One region of the Caldicellulosiruptor kronotskyensis 2002 genome, then DNA from elsewhere that is predicted to be linked to it. Evidence: riboswitches for the same ligand, from Rfam matches in the RefSeq annotation. Region 1 holds a riboswitch; the other holds the start of a gene.
The links. Region 1 has a riboswitch for cyclic di-AMP ahead of CALKRO_RS02115 (beta/alpha barrel domain-containing protein). Riboswitches for the same ligand answer to the same signal wherever they lie in the genome.
Positions count from the first base shown of each region.

Region 2: linked by a shared signal. The riboswitch ahead of CALKRO_RS04145 (C40 family peptidase) and the one ahead of CALKRO_RS02115 (beta/alpha barrel domain-containing protein) in region 1 are both predicted to bind cyclic di-AMP.

Region 1 covers NC_014720.1:540,708-549,697, forward strand. Annotated here, with positions in the region: gene CALKRO_RS02105 (GntR family transcriptional regulator) at 1-838, shown strand, start outside; gene CALKRO_RS02110 (L-ribulose-5-phosphate 4-epimerase) at 823-1,467, shown strand; gene CALKRO_RS02115 (beta/alpha barrel domain-containing protein) at 1,551-2,909, opposite strand; cyclic di-AMP (ydaO/yuaA leader) riboswitch at 2,916-3,066, opposite strand; gene CALKRO_RS02120 (DUF362 domain-containing protein) at 3,128-4,249, opposite strand; gene CALKRO_RS02125 (anthranilate synthase component II) at 4,486-5,049, shown strand; gene pabB (aminodeoxychorismate synthase component I) at 5,058-6,377, shown strand; gene CALKRO_RS02135 (aminotransferase class IV) at 6,394-7,146, shown strand; gene CALKRO_RS02140 (4Fe-4S binding protein) at 7,208-8,494, opposite strand; gene CALKRO_RS02145 (FAD:protein FMN transferase) at 8,491-8,990, opposite strand, start outside.
Region 2 covers NC_014720.1:963,973-972,962, reverse strand. Annotated here, with positions in the region: partial or broken gene CALKRO_RS04165 (helix-turn-helix domain-containing protein) at 1-470, shown strand, start outside; gene aroE (shikimate dehydrogenase) at 1,013-1,879, opposite strand; gene CALKRO_RS04155 (YqeG family HAD IIIA-type phosphatase) at 1,876-2,385, opposite strand; gene CALKRO_RS04150 (hypothetical protein) at 2,560-3,459, shown strand; gene CALKRO_RS04145 (C40 family peptidase) at 3,527-4,486, opposite strand; cyclic di-AMP (ydaO/yuaA leader) riboswitch at 4,491-4,652, opposite strand; gene CALKRO_RS04140 (lactate utilization protein) at 4,754-5,395, opposite strand; gene CALKRO_RS04135 (ABC transporter ATP-binding protein) at 5,392-6,642, opposite strand; gene CALKRO_RS04130 (FecCD family ABC transporter permease) at 6,647-7,666, opposite strand; gene CALKRO_RS04125 (ABC transporter substrate-binding protein) at 7,681-8,631, opposite strand; gene CALKRO_RS04120 (glycine cleavage system protein H) at 8,674-8,990, opposite strand, start outside.

The DNA of each region.
Region 1 (8,990 bases):
CGCAGTTCTTACAACATTTATCTCTGACTATATCTTTCCACTAATTATAAGGGGAATTGAAAAGGTTATAGCACATGAAGGTTACGGACTTTTACTATTTTCAACAGACAATAGTTACGAGTTTGAAAGATACCACTTGGAAAGTATAATCAACAACCCCAATATTGATGCTGTTATAATAGAACCCACAAAAAGTGCGCTGCCATCCAAAAATCTGGAACTTTACAAAAAGCTTATACAAAAAGACATACCTGTTATATTCATAAACACCATCTTAGAAGAAGTGACTCAAAACTATATAATAACAAAAGACCAATCGGCTGTATATAAACTTACTACCAACCTTATAAAAAATGGGTGTAAAAGACTTTTTGGTGTGTTCAAAGGTGATGACCTGCAAGGAATAAAAAGGTACCGTGGGTTTGAAAAAGCCTGCAAAGAAGCCAATGTAGAATTTGATGCAATCTTTTTCACAAGTGAGGAATACAATTTTGTTCACAAAAGGGCAGCAGAGGTTATATCAAGAGAAAAGTTTGATGCAGTTGTCTGTTACAACGACAAGATTGCTCTTCCTCTTTGTGTTAAGCTAAAAGAAATGGGATTTAGAATTCCCCAGGATATATCTGTTACAGGGTTTGACAATTCACTTTTAGCAACATTAACAGATATAAAGCTCACAACAGTTGAACATCCTAAGGAAAAGCTTGGTGAGATGGCAGCAAAAGCCACTATTGCAATGATAAAGAAAAATAAAGTGCATGTAAGTGAAGAAATAGAGTGTGAGATTATTTACAGGAATTCTACAAGAGGAGGAATACAGGAATGCTTGAAAGCTTAAAAGAGATTGTTTGCAAATACAATCTTTATCTTCCAAAATTTGGTCTTGTCACATGGACATCTGGTAATGTCTCAGCACGCGACCCTGAGACAAACCTTGTTGTTATAAAGCCATCGGGTGTAATGTATGATGATTTGACACCTGACAAAATGGTTGTTGTTGACATGGATGGAAATGTTGTTGAAGGAGATTTAAAGCCGTCAACAGATACACTAACTCATCTTTATGTATACAAACACATGCCGCACATAAATGCTGTTGTTCATACACATTCAAACTATGCAACAGCGTTTGCAGCTTTGGGTCAGCCAATAAAGGTGTATTTGACAGCAATTGCTGATGAGTTCGGCTGTGAGATTCCGTGCGGTCCGTACGCTCAAATTGGTGGTGAGGACATAGGAAAGGTGATAGTTGAGTATATAGGAGAAAGTCCGGCGATTCTTCTTCAGAACCATGGAGTTTTCACAATAGGTAAGACAGTTGATGAGGCTGTAAAAGCGGCTGTGATGGTTGAAGATGTTGCAAAGACAGTGTTTATTGCAAAGATGATGGGCCAGCCTATCGAGATTCCGCTTGATGAGGTAAAAAGAGCTCATGAGAGATACATGACAAAATATGGGCAAAAATAAAAAATTACTTCCCCCCAGCACAAGAAAGGATTGTTAATACAACATAAGGCTGCCGTTTTCATGTGGCAGCCTTGCTTGTTTTTTTACAGTCCAAATATTCTACTTACAACCTCTTTTAACTCTTCATCACTTATTGATGTATTTCTTCCATTTTCATATTGACTGTCTACCCACTCTTTGACCTTCTGAACCCTTGGGTCTTTTTTGTCAACCTGAATGTCAATGCCGCTATCTTTGAAATACCTATTTATCCAGATTACAATTCCTGCAATGCCTGAGTATGCATCTATAATCACCTTAGGAGGCTTCCCCAGAATCTTTCCTGTATCAAATATATTATAAATCTCCTCATCTTTCATAAGTCCATCTGCATGGATTCCTGCCCGTGTTGCGTTAAAGTTGTCACCGACAAAAGGCGTCATTGGAGGAATCTCATACCCGATTTCTTTTTTGAAATACTCAGCAATTTCAGATATCACAGCAACATTCATGCCATCTGCACTGCCTCTTATCTGAATATATTCCATCACCATTGCCTCTAATGGTGTATTTCCAGTTCGCTCACCTATTCCCAATAGTGAGGTGTTTACCATTGAAGCACCGTAAAGCCATGCCATTGTTGAGTTTATGACTGCCTTATAAAAATCGTTGTGCCCGTGCCATTCAAGCCACTCAGATGGCACTTCACCATAGTTGACAATACCATAGATTATTTGAGGCACACTTCTTGGGAGAGCCACACCCGGTATTGGTGATCCAAGCCCCAGTGTGTCACAGGCTCTGATTTTCACAGGCATATTTGCCTCTTTTGAAAGTTTCATAAGTTCATTAATAAACGGCAAGACAAATCCGTAAAAATCAGCTCTTGTGATGTCTTCAAAATGGCAGCGTGGTATAATTCCTGCCTCTAAAGCTGCCGACACAATTTCTAAGTATTGCTTCATTGCTTGACTTCTTGTCATCTTTAATTTTTTGAAGATATGATAGTCAGAACATGAAACCAAAATTCCTGTTTCCTTGATACCAAGGCTCTTTACAATCTCAAAATCCTCTTTTTTTGCCCGAATCCAAGCGGTGACTTTTGGAAAATCATAACCTTTTTCTAAACACTTTAAAACTGCTTCTTTGTCCTGTTTTGAGTACAAAAAAAACTCTGTGTGAAGAATAACGCCACTCCCATTGTCAAGTTCATGCAAGTAGTCATAAATTCTACAAATTTGATCAACAGTGTACGGTGAGCGTGATTGCTGGCCGTCTCTGAAAGTTGTGTCTGTGATGTAAAGCCGCTCAGGAACATTCATTGGCACAATTCTGTGGTTGAAAACAAGCCTTGGTACCTCATTGTAAGGATAGATGTTCCTGAAAAGATTTGGCTCTTCAACATCCCTGAACTGATACTCAATCTCAAGAATGTGAGTCTTTTGATTAAATTTTACATTCATAAAAAACAAACCTCCCTTTCAAAGCTTCGGGGGTTAGCTGACGGGTTCGGGCAGAAAGGGACGTTTGCCCTACAAGGCAAAAATGCCTTGATTCACCCCAAAAAATGGGTCCCCCCTATCCTGTGCTTTTTACACAGGAATTCAGCTTTTTTAATTTTATTCTTATTATAATTATTTTTATCATATCAGAAAACCAGCAATTTGGCAAGCAAGCATCTCTATATTTTTACAAGTTCATACTCCATACTTCCAAGTCCAATCTCCTGAGCATGTTTTAGTGCTACTTGCCAGTCTGTGTCAGGATGAATACTCTTGAATCTGTCAATTTTGCCGTCAATCTCAATATGTTTTGCCTTTTCAAATGCAGACCCAGCTGGTGTGAATGCAGAACTATTTACAAGGTCAACACATGCTTTGTCAAGTGCAACAGGGTCAAATGATGCTGCAATGCCAATGTCTGGTGCAATGGGAATATCATTGTGTGACCAGCAGTCGCAATCAGGTGAAATGTTCATTATAAAGTTTATATGAAAATTGGGTTTGTCTTTTAAAACTGCATAGGTATACTCAGCAATCTTTTCACTTGCGATTGATGCTGCCTCATCCCATCTTACAGTTGCTGCGCCAAACTGACAAACTGCAACGCACTGACCACATCCAACACATTTTTCATAGTCAATGACAGCTTTTTTCTTCTCATTCAAAGTTATAGCAAGCTGAGCACAGCTTTTGACGCACATTCCGCAGCCAACACATTTTGATGTCTTTATAACCGGCTTTGAGGATGAGTGCATAAAAAGCTTTCCACCGCGAGAGCCTGAGCCCATTCCAATGTTCTTGATTGCACCACCAAACCCTGTCATCTCATGACCTTTGAAGTGGTTCATTGAAATTATAATATCAGCATCTGCGATGGCAGAACCTATCTTTGCTTTTTGGGTGTGCTTGAGATTCACCTCAATCTCTCTGTACTCTGTACCTTTTAGCCCATCTGCAATTATTACATGACAGCCAAGCACAAGCGGGTTAAACCCATTTTCGTAAGCTGCTTCTAAATGGTCTAAAGCATTGCTCCTTCTTCCTGTGTAAAGTGTGTTTGCATCTGTTACAAAAGGCTTGCCACCAAGACTTTTGATAAGTTTTACAATCCTTGCAACGTAGTTTGGTCTTATATACGCAAGATTGCCTGGTTCTCCAAAGTGGACCTTGATAGCAACAAACTTGTTTTTAAAATCTATTGTTTCAATTCCTGCTTTTTTCACAAGGTTTTCAAGCTTGTCAAGCATATTGTACCCCGGTTTGGTTTTAAAATCTGTGAAATACACCTTTGATTTTGCCATTTTCAATTTTCAACTCCTTTCAAAATTTTCAGGTAAGTAAAATTATAATCCTTTTTTGAAATTTGTGAATAGCTTTAATTTGGCAGAAGGTTGCAAAATATTGATGTGTGCCTTTGCAAGTTATAGTATAATAGTGAAAAGTAGAAGAGTACAAGAATGCACTTTTTTGATATAAGGTATCAAAAAGGATACTATCAAAATATAGTCTCCGGCCAGGTAAAGAGGGTGTTTTTACAATGAAGGTTTTGATTGTTGACAATTTTGATTCGTTTACATATAATCTCTATAACTATTTTTTAAGACTCAAGGTGTCTACCACTGTAATAAACCGAGATAAGATTACCACAGAAAAAATCTTGCAGCTAAACCCTACTCACATTGTCCTTTCCCCTGGACCAGGAAGACCTACTGACGATAAAATTTTGTTTGAAATCATAGATAAATTTAAAGAGTCAAAAAGTATTCTTGGTGTATGTCTTGGACATCAGGCAATTGGCATGTTCTTTGGGGCAAAACTAAAAAAAGCAAGAAGGCCTATGCATGGGATTGTAGATACAGTATTTCATGACCAAAAAGGAGTATTTGAAAATCTCAAAAACCCTCTGCGCGTTGTGCGATACCACTCTCTTGTGATAGATGATGTTGACAGCACGCAGCTTACCATCACAGCAGTATCAAAAGAGGGAGAGGTTATGGGTATAAGACACAAAAGGTTTAAAATAGAAGGTGTGCAGTTTCATCCTGAATCAATTGCAACTCAGCATGGGCTTTTGATGCTTAAAAATTTTTTAAAAGGGTGAGAATTTAAGTGCAGATTTTGGTTTATAACACAGTAGTTGACCCATTTTTGATTTTTTGTCATCTGAAAACCGATTTTTCAGTTTTGCTTGAGAGCAGTATGTTAAGCAAAAGGTATGGAAGATATTCTTTTTTGTTTTTAAAGCCCAAAGAAGTTTATATCTTAGATGAAGAGGATGATGTTTTTGAGTATTTAAACCAACTTTCAAATAAAATAACAAGTAAATATTGCCCTTCTGACTTTATCTTCAATGGAGGTTTTGCAGGATATTTTTCTTACAACTTTGGTGTTGACCTTTTTGAAATTGAAAGAAAAAAAGATACTTCTCCTATCCCCAAAGCGTATTTTGGATATTTTGAAGATTTTGTTGTTATTGACCACTTTGAAAAAAAGACATATGCTTCTTTTACATCTAAAGCTTTAGCACAAGAATTCGAAATGATCCTAATAAGTGAAAACCTTGCTCTGCCAAGCTTTAAAAGAACCTGCATTGAAAGAGCTTGGTGCAACTTTGAAAAGTCAGAATACATGCAAGCGGTGAAAAGAATAAAGAATTATATTTTTGAAGGTGATGTTTACCAAGTAAATCTTTCACAGCGCTTTTTTGTAAAAGGAGTATTTGACTCTGACTTTTTGTATTTTAACCTCAGAAAAAGTAACTATGGCTGTTACCATGCATATATAAAGCTTCCAAAAGCATCTGTAATATCAACATCGCCCGAACTTTTTTTAAGAAAAAGAGGAGATATCCTCATAACCAAACCAATAAAAGGTACATCTAAACGTGGAAAAACCCCAGAAGAAGATAGAATTTTAAAAAAGCGGCTATATAACGATATAAAGTGCAGGTCAGAGCTTTTGATGATTGTTGACCTTGAGAGAAACGATTTTGCTAAGATATGTTTGCCAGAGTCCATTGAGGTTGAAAAACTTTTTGATGTTGAAGAATACTCAACAGTTTTTCATCTTGTTTCAACTATAAAGGGAAAGCTTCTTGATGGTATAGATTTAAAAAGGATAATTGAAGCAACCTTTCCAGGCGGGTCAATAACAGGTGCACCAAAACTGAATGCTATAAAGATTATAGAGGAGCTTGAAAAGTGTCCGCGGGGGATATACTGTGGTTCTATTGGTTATATCTCAAACAATTTCAACATGGATTTTAACATTGCAATCAGAACGCTTGTTATAGAACAGGACACAGCATACTTTAGTGTTGGGGGCGGAATTGTTTGGGACTCTCAAGAAGAGGAAGAGTGGTGGGAGACAATCCACAAAGGAAGACCGTTTATAGAAATTTTAGGAATTAATAATTTAACATTTATGTAAAAAGGAGGCAGGAATTTTGGAAGAGTTTTTTCGGTGGTATAGTTTTGTATTGATTCCTTTTGAGACAGTTTATTTTGACAAAAAAGGTGTGCATTTTTTGTTTGAACACTTTAAAAGATTTAAAAGAGCCTTCTGGATACTTGGAGTTGAGTTTGATTTGGAGTTTGAAAAGTTCAAACAAGCTATAGAAAGGTATATGGTTTCTTGTGGTAGAGATTATGGTGGGATGAGGGTTTTATATGTTGATGGCAATTTGATTTTGGAGCAAAAGGAAATAAGATACAGCAGAGCTCTTTTCCAAAAGGGATTTGAGCTGAAAATCGCACGCACAAGAAAGGATAAAGCCAATATACTTAACTACATAAAAACTACCAATATAGGTGTGAATTTGATAGAAGAAAAAAGTGCCAAAAACAAAGGATTTGACAGCTGTCTTTTTCTCAATCAAGATGGTTTTATATGCGAGGCAGCGTTTGCCAACATCTTTTTTAGAAGAGATAAGGTTATTTACACACCTCACATTTCGTGCGGACTGCTTCCCGGCATTGTAAGAAAACATGTAATAAGAGTATCTGAAAAATTAGGATATATAGTAAGAAAAGCTTTTTTGAAAATAGAAGATATCAAAGATATGGATGAGTGCTTTATTACAAGCAGCATAGCAGGTATTTTCCCTGTTTTGCGGATTGAAAATATTGAGTTTAAACAGAGAAGTTTTGCAGAGTATTTACTGAGCATGGATAAATTTAACCGCCCATGGGTTAGCTAAAAGATAACAAACGAAAAAAATGGGCTGCTAAACTTTCTTAATTTTGAGCAGCCCGTGTATTTTAATTTTGTGCCGACTCATCATTTTCAATTTTTGCCTTACTGAGTGCGTCTTCAACTGCCATGATAATACCATAAGACGTTCTTGTCGCACCAGAGATAATATCAACATTTGTTGACTGAGACTCTATTATCTCTTTTGGAATGATCTCAAATGGCAGCTGTGCAAAGCTTGGTGTTTCGTGATGAGAGATTATCTGGATATCTGTAATTTTATCGTTTTTGATTGTAACCTGAACAACAAGCCCTGGTCTGTATCCAAAACCTTCGCCTGTATATGTTCCATCTCTGTAAATTTTAGAGGCAGAATTTTGTGTGGTAGTTTCCTGAGAATTTTGTGTAGCAAGGCCTGTATTTTCTGATTCAGTTTGATTTTCTTGCAAGCCCGTGTTATTTTCAGATTGAATACTTTGTGAAAAAGTTGTTGAAGATTTTGAAGATGTAAATTTTTGGTTCAATAGTTCAATAGAAGAAGCAGTAGCAAAAAAGCTTGCAACTGAAAACACGCCTGCAATGGCTGCGGCAGAGGTATACCGTGGGTCTATTTTGGTCTTTGCGATGTTCAGCTCAATATTTAACATTGGACAGCTTTCAACGCATTTTACACACGCTATGCACTCGCCTTTGTAATTTTCGACATTGTTCATATCTATTCCCATTGGGCAAGCACTAGTGCATATTCTGCACTTTCCACAGTTTTTGTCTACCTTTTTGACAAATAAAAGTTTTGCTCTGGAGATTATATTGAAGATTGCACCAAGTGGGCAGAAGTATCTGCAATGGGCTCTGTTTACAAAAAGGCTCAAGATTAATACAAACACAAAAAATACAAAGCTTGGCAAGTATGTCTTTATATCAAAATTCAAAGAAAGCAGGTTGTCAAAGGCATCCCAGGGGTCAGCATAAAAAGTTTTTCCAAACGTCCACACAATTACAATGAGGTACACAAGCACAAGGTATTTTATCATTTTAAGAAAGCTATCTAATTTTTTAGGCATTTCAAATGTCTTTTTAAAGATTTTCTTGCCCAAAAAATGTATCCATTCTAAAATGCTTCCGAACGCACATACCCAGCCGCAAAAAAACCTTCCCAAAAAGATTGTGATAATCAGGGTTACAATAAGCATTATAAAGTTCTGATTAAATTGAAAGTTTTCCTTGCCCAAAAAGGCTAAATACAGACTTTTTATTTGAGATAGAAGCATTGCAAAAGAAAGAGGAAAGAAAATAAATGAAATAAGCTGGATGAAAAACCTTAGTATTTGTGTTGGCATTACTTTTTTTCTCACAGAACAATCACCTCATTTGTCTTAATAATTCTGAAAGAGCTATCACACAGGGTAAACCTTTGTGCAAGCCCTGGTGTTATATATATTTCTCGAAAAGAAGTAGCAACCACTGCTTCAATAGTCTTGCTGTCCTGTATGAAATTTATGGCCTTTTTAAATCCCATTGCAAAAAGAGCAGTTGACATCGCATCTGCAAATGTTGAGTTTGTGTCAACAACGGTTATACTTGCAATGTCATCTTTTACAGGAAATCCTGTTTTTGGATTGATTATGTGTGAAAGTTTTTTACCATCAATTGTAAAGTACCTTTCATAACTTGCGGATGTTACAACTGAAGTACTACCCAGTTCTAAAAAACCCAGTATATCTTTTCTTGTTTTAAAAGGATGCCGAATTCCCACCTTCCAAAGGCTCTCATCATGTTTTTTCCCAACTGTCAGTATATGCCCACCAAGGTCGACAATTGCTGAATTTATACCTTCCTGTTCAAAAATCT
Region 2 (8,990 bases), 420 kb from region 1:
GATACAAAACATCTTTTAGATAAAGACAATCTTCCTGAAGAGGTATATTAATGTATGAAAAAACACAATTTACCTTGCTATGAGCGGAACATGATAGACATTGCAACAAGAGTAAAACATCTTATGGGATTAATTGAAATTTCACATGGAGCAGATGACAAATATTTTTTAATGATTCATGCCGAAAGATGTAAAAACAAAATGACTTTATTCAACGAGCTCAAAAGTGGCAGAATACGTGGAACTTTTTTAGACCTCATAATGGTAAAGGTATGAATGGGAGGACACCATTTGAAAAATTCATAGATTCTAAAACTCTTGTCCCCTCCCATGTATTTCAGTTCCCTACTTTACTTCTTGAAGACTTATTAAAGAAAGTAGGAACTTTTTATTTTCTATTCTGTAATAAATTAGGTGGTAAATATGTCTTCACCAAATGCCTTTTTGATGAACAAAAAGTGGACATTTGAAAATAGAACAAAATGACGTATAATAATACTAAAAGTAGCAAAGTCCACCATTACAAATATTATCTCATTGCTACTCTCAATTGTAATTATAAAACTTTCAAGGCTATATCTGTAAAATTCAATTATAATTACAAAAATATTTGCAACTTTATGTGCTCAAGTAGTAAACTATATTTTATATAAATTCTGGGTGATTACTAAAATGGAGACAAATAATGAAAGTATTCATAAAAACATGTAAAAATATTTTTGAGTACATTGTTGCTTTATTATTGGTATTTCTCTTTTTGTTATTTTATTACTATAGATTTTTGCTCTAACAAGAAAAAGTTTTAGGATATAGTTCCCGAAAGTGTTAATATTCTGTGTTTTCAGGGAATGTAATAGCTTGTTGAAAAAATGATTTTCCAATAATATAAAGGTTATTGCAAATTATATTAACATATATGGGAGAAATATGCTACTTATCGTTTTTTGTTACATACCTCTCTTAATTGAGCAACCCACTTCCAACTTACATGCCTCTTATATGTCTTAATACCCTACCCTATAACCTTATATATTCCCAAGCCAAAATTTTTCTCTGTATCATTTAGGATTTCAAGTAAAAAATTTGGAGAAAGATTTACAATATCAAACCAAATCTTTTCAGCTTCAATTGCTTGGTATACAAGCATCTTAAGTCCATTTTCAATCTTTATCCCTTTTTTTTCAGCTTCCTTTAAAAAAGCAGTTTTAAGAGGATTGTATATCATATCATATACAAAAACTGGTATGCCAGCCACATAGTTTTCAAAGTCAAAAGGACTGCTTTCAATATTCGGAAACATTCCCACAGATGTTGTGTTAATAATTATATCGTATTTAAATTCATATCTTCTTATCCACTCAACTGGAACAATTTTTAAAATGTTTTGAAAAGTCTCTTTTAAACTTTCTGCCTTTTCATATGTTCTGTTTGCAACAAAAACCTCTTCTGCCCCCATCCTGTATAGTCCATAGATGCAAGCTTTTGCCGCACCACCGCTACCAAGTACCAATATCTTCTTGTCTTTCACATCAACTTCCATATCCTCCAAGCTTCTTTTAAAACCTATCCAGTCTGTATTGTAAGCCAAAAGCTTCTCATTTTCTTTTTTCACTGTATTTGCCGCTTTTATTATTCTGACATCTTCTGAGACTTCATCACAAAACTTTAAAATATCTTCCTTGTATGGGATTGTTATGTTAAATCCAACAACATCCTCATCTTTTCTCACCATCTCAACAAATTCTTTTAGCTTTTCAGTGTCAAGAAGTTCTAAATTTGAATAAATCGCATCAATATCAAACTCAGAAAGAATCCTGTTATGAATAAAAGGTGAAATTGAGTGTTTTAAGCTCTTGCCAATCAAAAAAAGCTTTTTCATTCCCTCTCATCCTTTTCGTAGTACTTTAATATTTTCTTTTCAAAAATCCTGTTTATCCTTGTTACAAAAAACTCCTTTTCTTTCATTGGCCTTACCAAAATCACAAAGAGTTTTAACCTTTTTGCACCTATGACATCTGTAAAAAACTGGTCACCTATCACAGCTGTTTGATTATTTTTCTTGCCCTGATGAAGCAACTGCGATGCTTTTAAAAATCCAGATTTCAAAGGCTTTTTAGCATTATAGATGGCAGGAATGCCAAGCATACTTTCTATTTTTTTGACTCTATCCTTCTGGTTGTTCGAAACAAGGCAAATTTTAAATCCCATCTTTTGAGCCTTTTCAAGCCACTCAATAATCTCGTCTCTTACCTCAAATTCACCCCACGCAACTATGGTGTTGTCTATGTCGATAATGAGATAGTTTATTCCTCTTTTTAGAAGAGTTTCAAGGTCAATATCCAATATACTTTTGCATATCATATCAGGCTTGAATTTTTTTAGCATCTTCTCTGCCCTTTCTCTCCCTTTTACCATCTAAAAATTGTCAAAGAAAAAATGAATCTACACAACTTTTTTGTTTTTTGATTTGTGAAAATACAACCTGATAAGGTATAATTTAATTATATTCTAACCCTGTATATTTTTCAAAATAAATTGAGAAGGGGGAAAAGGTTAAAAATGGTTGAGGTAAAAAAAGTCGAATATATGGGCTGGGAAAACTGTTATAAAATCTCTAACGGAAAAATTGAAGCGATTGTCACAACAGATGTGGGTCCAAGAATAATTCATTTTGGATTTGAAGGTGACAAAAATGTCTTTTGCGTGGTAGAAGAACAGGCAGGAAAAGTTGGGGGTGATGAGTGGAGAATATACGGCGGAACAAGACTGTGGCACAGTCCGGAAGCTATTGAGCGCACATATTTCCCTGATAACCAAAAAATTGATTTTGAAATTGTTGAAAACGGTATAATTCTAAAACAGCCCACAGAAACCACTACATTTTTGCAAAAAACTATTGAACTTAAGTTTCACCCAACCGAACCAGAAGCTTATGTTACGTATAAAATCAAGAACAATGGTCTTTTTGAAGTTAAGTTCGCAATTTGGGCGCTTTCTGTAATGGCACCTGGTGGAGTTGAGGTCATGCCAATTCCAAAGATTGATACAGGACTTTTACCAAGCTATCCTTTGGTCATGTGGCCATATACAAAACTTAACGACCACAGAGTCTTGTGGGGAGAGGATTTTATTATTCTAAAACAGGATAAAAACTGCAAGCCACCGTTTAAGATTGGATATCCAAATTTGGATGGATGGGCTTGTTATTTAAATGATGGTAATCTGTTTATAAAACAATACAAACATGTAGACGGTGCAGAGTACCCTGACTTTGGATGTTCTTACGAAACATATACAACCGATTTCATGCTTGAGATGGAAACTCTAAGTCCACTTTACCTTGTTGCACCGGGCGAAGAAATTTCTCATAATGAGGTTTGGCAGCTCAAGAAAGTTGACGTTACCATTGAAAACGAGGAAGATGTCAAAAACCTGATTTTGCCTTTGATAAAAAAGTAAAAAGCACTTTTAAACTTGAAAGGGGCTTCTTCCTTTCTGATTTTCAGGAAAAAGCCCCTTTTTACTTTCATCTTATGACTCTTTTTGCCATCATAAAAAATCTTCCATAATATGAATTTAGGTCAGTTTCTGTTACACGTCCCCTTGCACTTGATGCATGAATGAACTTGCCACCACCTAAATATATGCCAACATGATTTATATAATTTTTCCCGCCATCTGTGTCAAAGAAAAGCAAATCTCCCGGTTTAATTTCACTATATGAAACTCTCACACCATTTGTTTTTGCCATGTCAGCTGCTGTTCTTTCTAAATTTATTCCAAAGTTTTTGAACACAAACTGAACAAATCCTGAACAGTCAAAACCAGTTGATGGCGATGTTCCACCGTATGAGTATCTTATACCACGAAATCTTTGAGCAAATTCCAAAATTCTCTGTGCCAAGCTAAGATTTGTAAAAGTTTCTACTTGACTTCTTTCAAACCCACCACGTGACACTGTTTTTGATACAAGCTGCGATGGCATCTTCAAAAGGTAATAAGCCATATATCCTACTGTGCCATCAAGCGTCTTTACCTTCACCCAGCCATTTTGTTCTCTTGACAGGACATACACCTTGCTACCATTTTTTAATGTCTTTAGCACCTTTGATGTGGTTGACATATCAGTTCTCAGTCGCGCATTGTCTTTTAAAACTGTAGCTTGCGCAGCTTTAGCAGGCGTTTTTGCAACACTTGCCCTTGAAGTATTTGAAACTGCGCTCCTTTTTCCATTTGTAATAGTTATGTAATCAGACTTTACATACCCAACAATTCCATCATACGAAATCTTTACCCATCCACCTGCATTTGACAAAACCTGGGCTTTAAACCCTTTGGGAAAAACACCTAAAACCTTACTACTTGTTGAAGGTGCACTTCTTATATTTATTGTAGATTTTGCCTGGGCTGACTGGGCAAAGGCCTTTGCAGAAAAAAACATCAAAAAAATTCCAAGAATTATAGCTATTAAACTTTTTAGATTCATACAAAAACTCCCTTCTTGAGGCTTACGGGATTAGCTGACGGGTTCGGGACAAGAAGGCTATCCCTACGGCAAATTCTTTCTTGCCGATTCACCCCTGACTTACTTTGGGTCTCCCGCTGTCTGAGCAATTTTTACAATTTGCTCAGACATTCAGCCTATGAAGTTTATTATTTTGATGATATTATTTTATTACAAGTCACTTTATTCTGTCAACCCTTTTTTACAGAATTGTTACGCGAATATTTCTAAAATATTACAACGATATTTTTAAAAACCTAAGTCTTCTTTGACAAGCACAACCTTGATTCTTCCCTTTGCAGGAGACCTTCTTGTTACAACAATATGGCTGCAGATGCACTCAAAACTTAAACAATCATGGCATTTTCCATCCTGAGTACATGGTGTGTTTCGAGAAAGTCTTTTTGAGTTCATAGGAGATGCTATGTTCCTTACCCTCAGCAAACCTTGCTCTTCGTTTAAAACAAGCTTGTTCTTACCGGCAATCACTATTACATTTTTAGGACCAAAAAGAAGCGCTGCAAGTCTGTTGCCATTTCCATCTATGTTTATGAGTTTTCCGTCAAGTGTTATTGCGTTTGTTGACATAAGATAGTAGTCAGCCCAGAAAGATTTTCTGTAAATCTCACCAAGCTCCTCAGGTGTTATACCTTCTTTGTATCTGTCCAAAAAGTTGTAATTGCCATTTCTCAGAAAATCTATCACACCACACTCAAAAAGTGTCATTGACCCACCGCACGATACCACACTGCCTTTTGAAATGAGCTTTTCTAAAAGAGGCACAACATCTTCTTTTTTCTCGACAATAAAACATTCAAAGTTTCTTACTTCCAAGTTTTTCTTTACAGTTTCAAAGTTTGTATCTATCCACCATGCCTTGTGTGGATTCATTTTAAATCACCCCTTGACATTTTATCGTTTGTCTCTTTTAAGATATAATCTTTCAAGCTCTCAATGCTTGAAAAAACTAACGCTTTTTCCCTCAAGCAATTGTAAAGTTTAGTTGCCAAACCACCTGTGAAATCACGTTTTGAAATATCCTCTTCTTCAATTATACAAAGATGATTAGCAAATTTAAGTGCCTCTAAGTTTTTTAAGTTTTGAACACCAAATGGAATGTTGCACAGCACACACAGGTCTGCTTTCTTGATAAGCTGAATGTTTTCGATGTACTCTTTTTCTCCAATTGGCATAAAAGGTTTTGTAAAAACTGTATAGATGGAAAAAAGTTGAGCTGTTTCAAAGTCTGTATCGTTTGTGGAAAGAACGCCTGTTGTCACCCTGCATCCCATTTCAATTAGCATTTTATAAAGAAGCTGTGCACTTCCACCTCCTGATACAACATGAACATGAAAAGTTTTTGGAACGTCTGTCTGGATAAGCTCTATGTCAAATATACCGAAAGGATTTTTGTAAACAACTGCATCAACTTCATATACTTTTCTTATATTCTCCTGAGTTAAAACCTCATCAGGTCTTCCAATATCCACAACTCTGCCATCTTTCATCATAATGATGCTGTCACACACTTTTGCTGCAATCTTCAGATTATGAATTGCCATTATGACTATCTTCCCAGAACACGCTTCTTCTCTTACAAGCCTCAGTATCTTTTCCTGATGAGAGATGTCTAAATTTGAGTTCGGCTCGTCCAAAAGTAAAACTTTAGTATCCTGAGCAAGTACACGAGCAAAAGATGTTCTTTGTCTCTCACCACCTGATATCCTTAATATGCTCGAAAATTTTTTACTTGAAAGTTCAACCTGTTTTATTTTCTTCTCTGCAATTGTTCTACTTTCTTTGCTGTTTAAAAATTTACTCTTTTCATAAGGAAATCTTCCCATCATAACAACATCAAGGACTGTAAAAGGAAAGTTTGAAAATACATGTTGTGGCATATACGAGATAAGCTTAGCCCTTTCTATATCAGAAAGTTGGCTAAGTTGCATATTATCAAAATAGATTTTTCCTTCAAAAATTTTGACAAGTCCTGCTAAAGCTTTTATCAGTGTACTTTTACCACTTCCGTTTGGTCCAACAAATCCATAGACTTTTCCTTCTTCGAACTTAAGCCTTCCATCTACCTCAACAATGGGATAAGAGTAGCCGCATTTAAGGTTCTCAACAAAAAGAGGCATTATTCTATACACTCACCTCATTTTCACTCTTTTTCAGAAGGTACAGAAAGTATGGTACCCCTACTAAAGAGGTTATAACCCCAACCTTTACTTCAACTGGTGAAAACAATACTCTTGCAATTGTATCACACACAATCAAAAATATTCCACCACTCAGAACCGAAGCAGGTATCAGCCTTCTATAATCGTTTCCAACAATGAGTCTGAGCATGTGGGGGACAATTAGCCCAACAAAGCTGATTGGTCCTGAGACAGAAACCGCTATCCCCGTTATGAGCGAAACAAGAAAAAGCAAGGTTTTTTTCAGCTTTTCTGGATTTACCCCAATTGTAAAGCTTTCTTCCTCTCCAAGTATCAAAATGTTTATCCTCTTTGCAAATAGCAAAGAGCACAGTATCAAAATACAAAGAGGAACAAAGCTAATCTTCACATGCACCCAGCTTCGACCGTCTAAACTACCGAGCATCCAAAATATATATTCGCTTACCTGATACTGATTTATGTTTGAAAGAATCAAAGAGTTTATGGAAGACACAAAGGTTGAAACTGCAATACCAATTAAAATGAGGCTTGTAATGGGCGTTTTGTTGTTCTTGGTTGAAAGCCTGTACACTAAAAACGAAATCAAAAACGCACCTGCAAAAGCAAACAATGGTAAATAAAATATGTTTATGGTGTTAAGCGAAAAGGCTATGCAAACAATAGCACCAAAACTTGCACCGCTTGACGTTCCGATAATTCCTGGGTCTGCCATGGGATTTCTGTAAAGTCCTTGAACAAGCGCACCTGCTATGCTCAAGCTCATCCCAACAATCATGGCAATTATTATTCTTGGAAGTCTTATTTGCCCGACAATTGTCAAATCCATATCATTCGCAGGACCAAAACTTATACCTATGAGCGATAAAAGTGCCTTTAAAACACGAAGGGGAGGGATAAAAACACTTCCCACCCCTATGGATATTATAAATACTGTCAAAAGCAGAAGAGCTAAAATAATCAAAACCTTTTTCAACTGTACCACCACTTATAAAAGCCTTATTTGAAAAGATACGGATATGCAGCTTTTGCCAAGTCATAAATACCTTCAACAATATAGTGCGAAACTGTTTGAACGTGCCTATCATCAAGAATAATTACGCTGTTGTTCTTCACAGCTTTCAGGTTTTTGAAAGCAGGGTCTTTTTTGAACTCCTCTACGTACTGCTGAGAAGTCTTTTTTGGATTGTACGACGCAGATGGAATAACAATGATGTCCGGGTCCCACTCCAAAATCTGTTCTTTTGAGATAGTTGGCCAGCCTTTCAATCCAGCAACAGCTGCTATATTTATAACCCCTGCATACTTTGCTATCTCATGCTGGGTTGTATTTTTGCCATATGTTGAGTTGAAATAGTATGTGTAAAAGAGCACATACTTCTTTTTTCTCAAGTATTTTACCTTTTTTTGCACAAAATTAATTTTATCGTCCATGTACTTTATAAGAGCCTGACCTTTCTGGATTTCACCAGTTAGCTTTGAAAGATTTATAATCTCTTGTTTGATATTTACAATCGAATTTGGATTTAAGCTGACATATATAGGACACTTAAGACCTTTCTTCAAAAGGTCGTACTTTGACTTGTCAATGTAATAAGGTACTATCACAAGGTCAGGTTTTGCCGCAATTATCTTTTCAATGTCGTTGCTCGAATATCTGCCTTTTACATTCTTAGCAAGATTTACGACATTCGAATTGTTCTTGTCATCAGCAAATATAGAAAGCCCAACAATTCTGTTAGCAGACACCATATTGAGCAAAATCTCATCTGTCTGAAGCGCAAGCGACAAAATCCTTTGAGGTTTCTGTTTTACAGTTATGCTATATCCTTTTCCATCCTTGACTGTGACAGGAAAGTCGGCAGCATGAGAATAAAATGGAATTAAAGCTACCGCAAATGCAATTAAAACAACTATTGCAACTAACTTTTTAGAAAACTTCATCAGCATATTCAACCCCTTTGTATGTAATAATTTGCTTGCATTATTATATCACACAAGTTGCTGGATGTCTATACTAATTATTTCTGTTTCTTCTGGTAATAAATTTAATAAAGTAGGATCAAAAGGAAGCTCACGGTTTACCCACCTTATATAACCACTCACTGGGGATTTCAAAGTGTACGTCTTGTAGATTGACTCAATTCTTGCAAACTCCTCTCCTTCTTGAATATACCCTGACGTCTTGAAAAACTCAAACATCACAATGTCACCAAGCTCCATCTCCAAATTTTTAGTTATACCTACCGAAGCAATCGAACCATTAACTTCAACCCACATATCCCCAAAAAGAAGCCTCTCACCATACA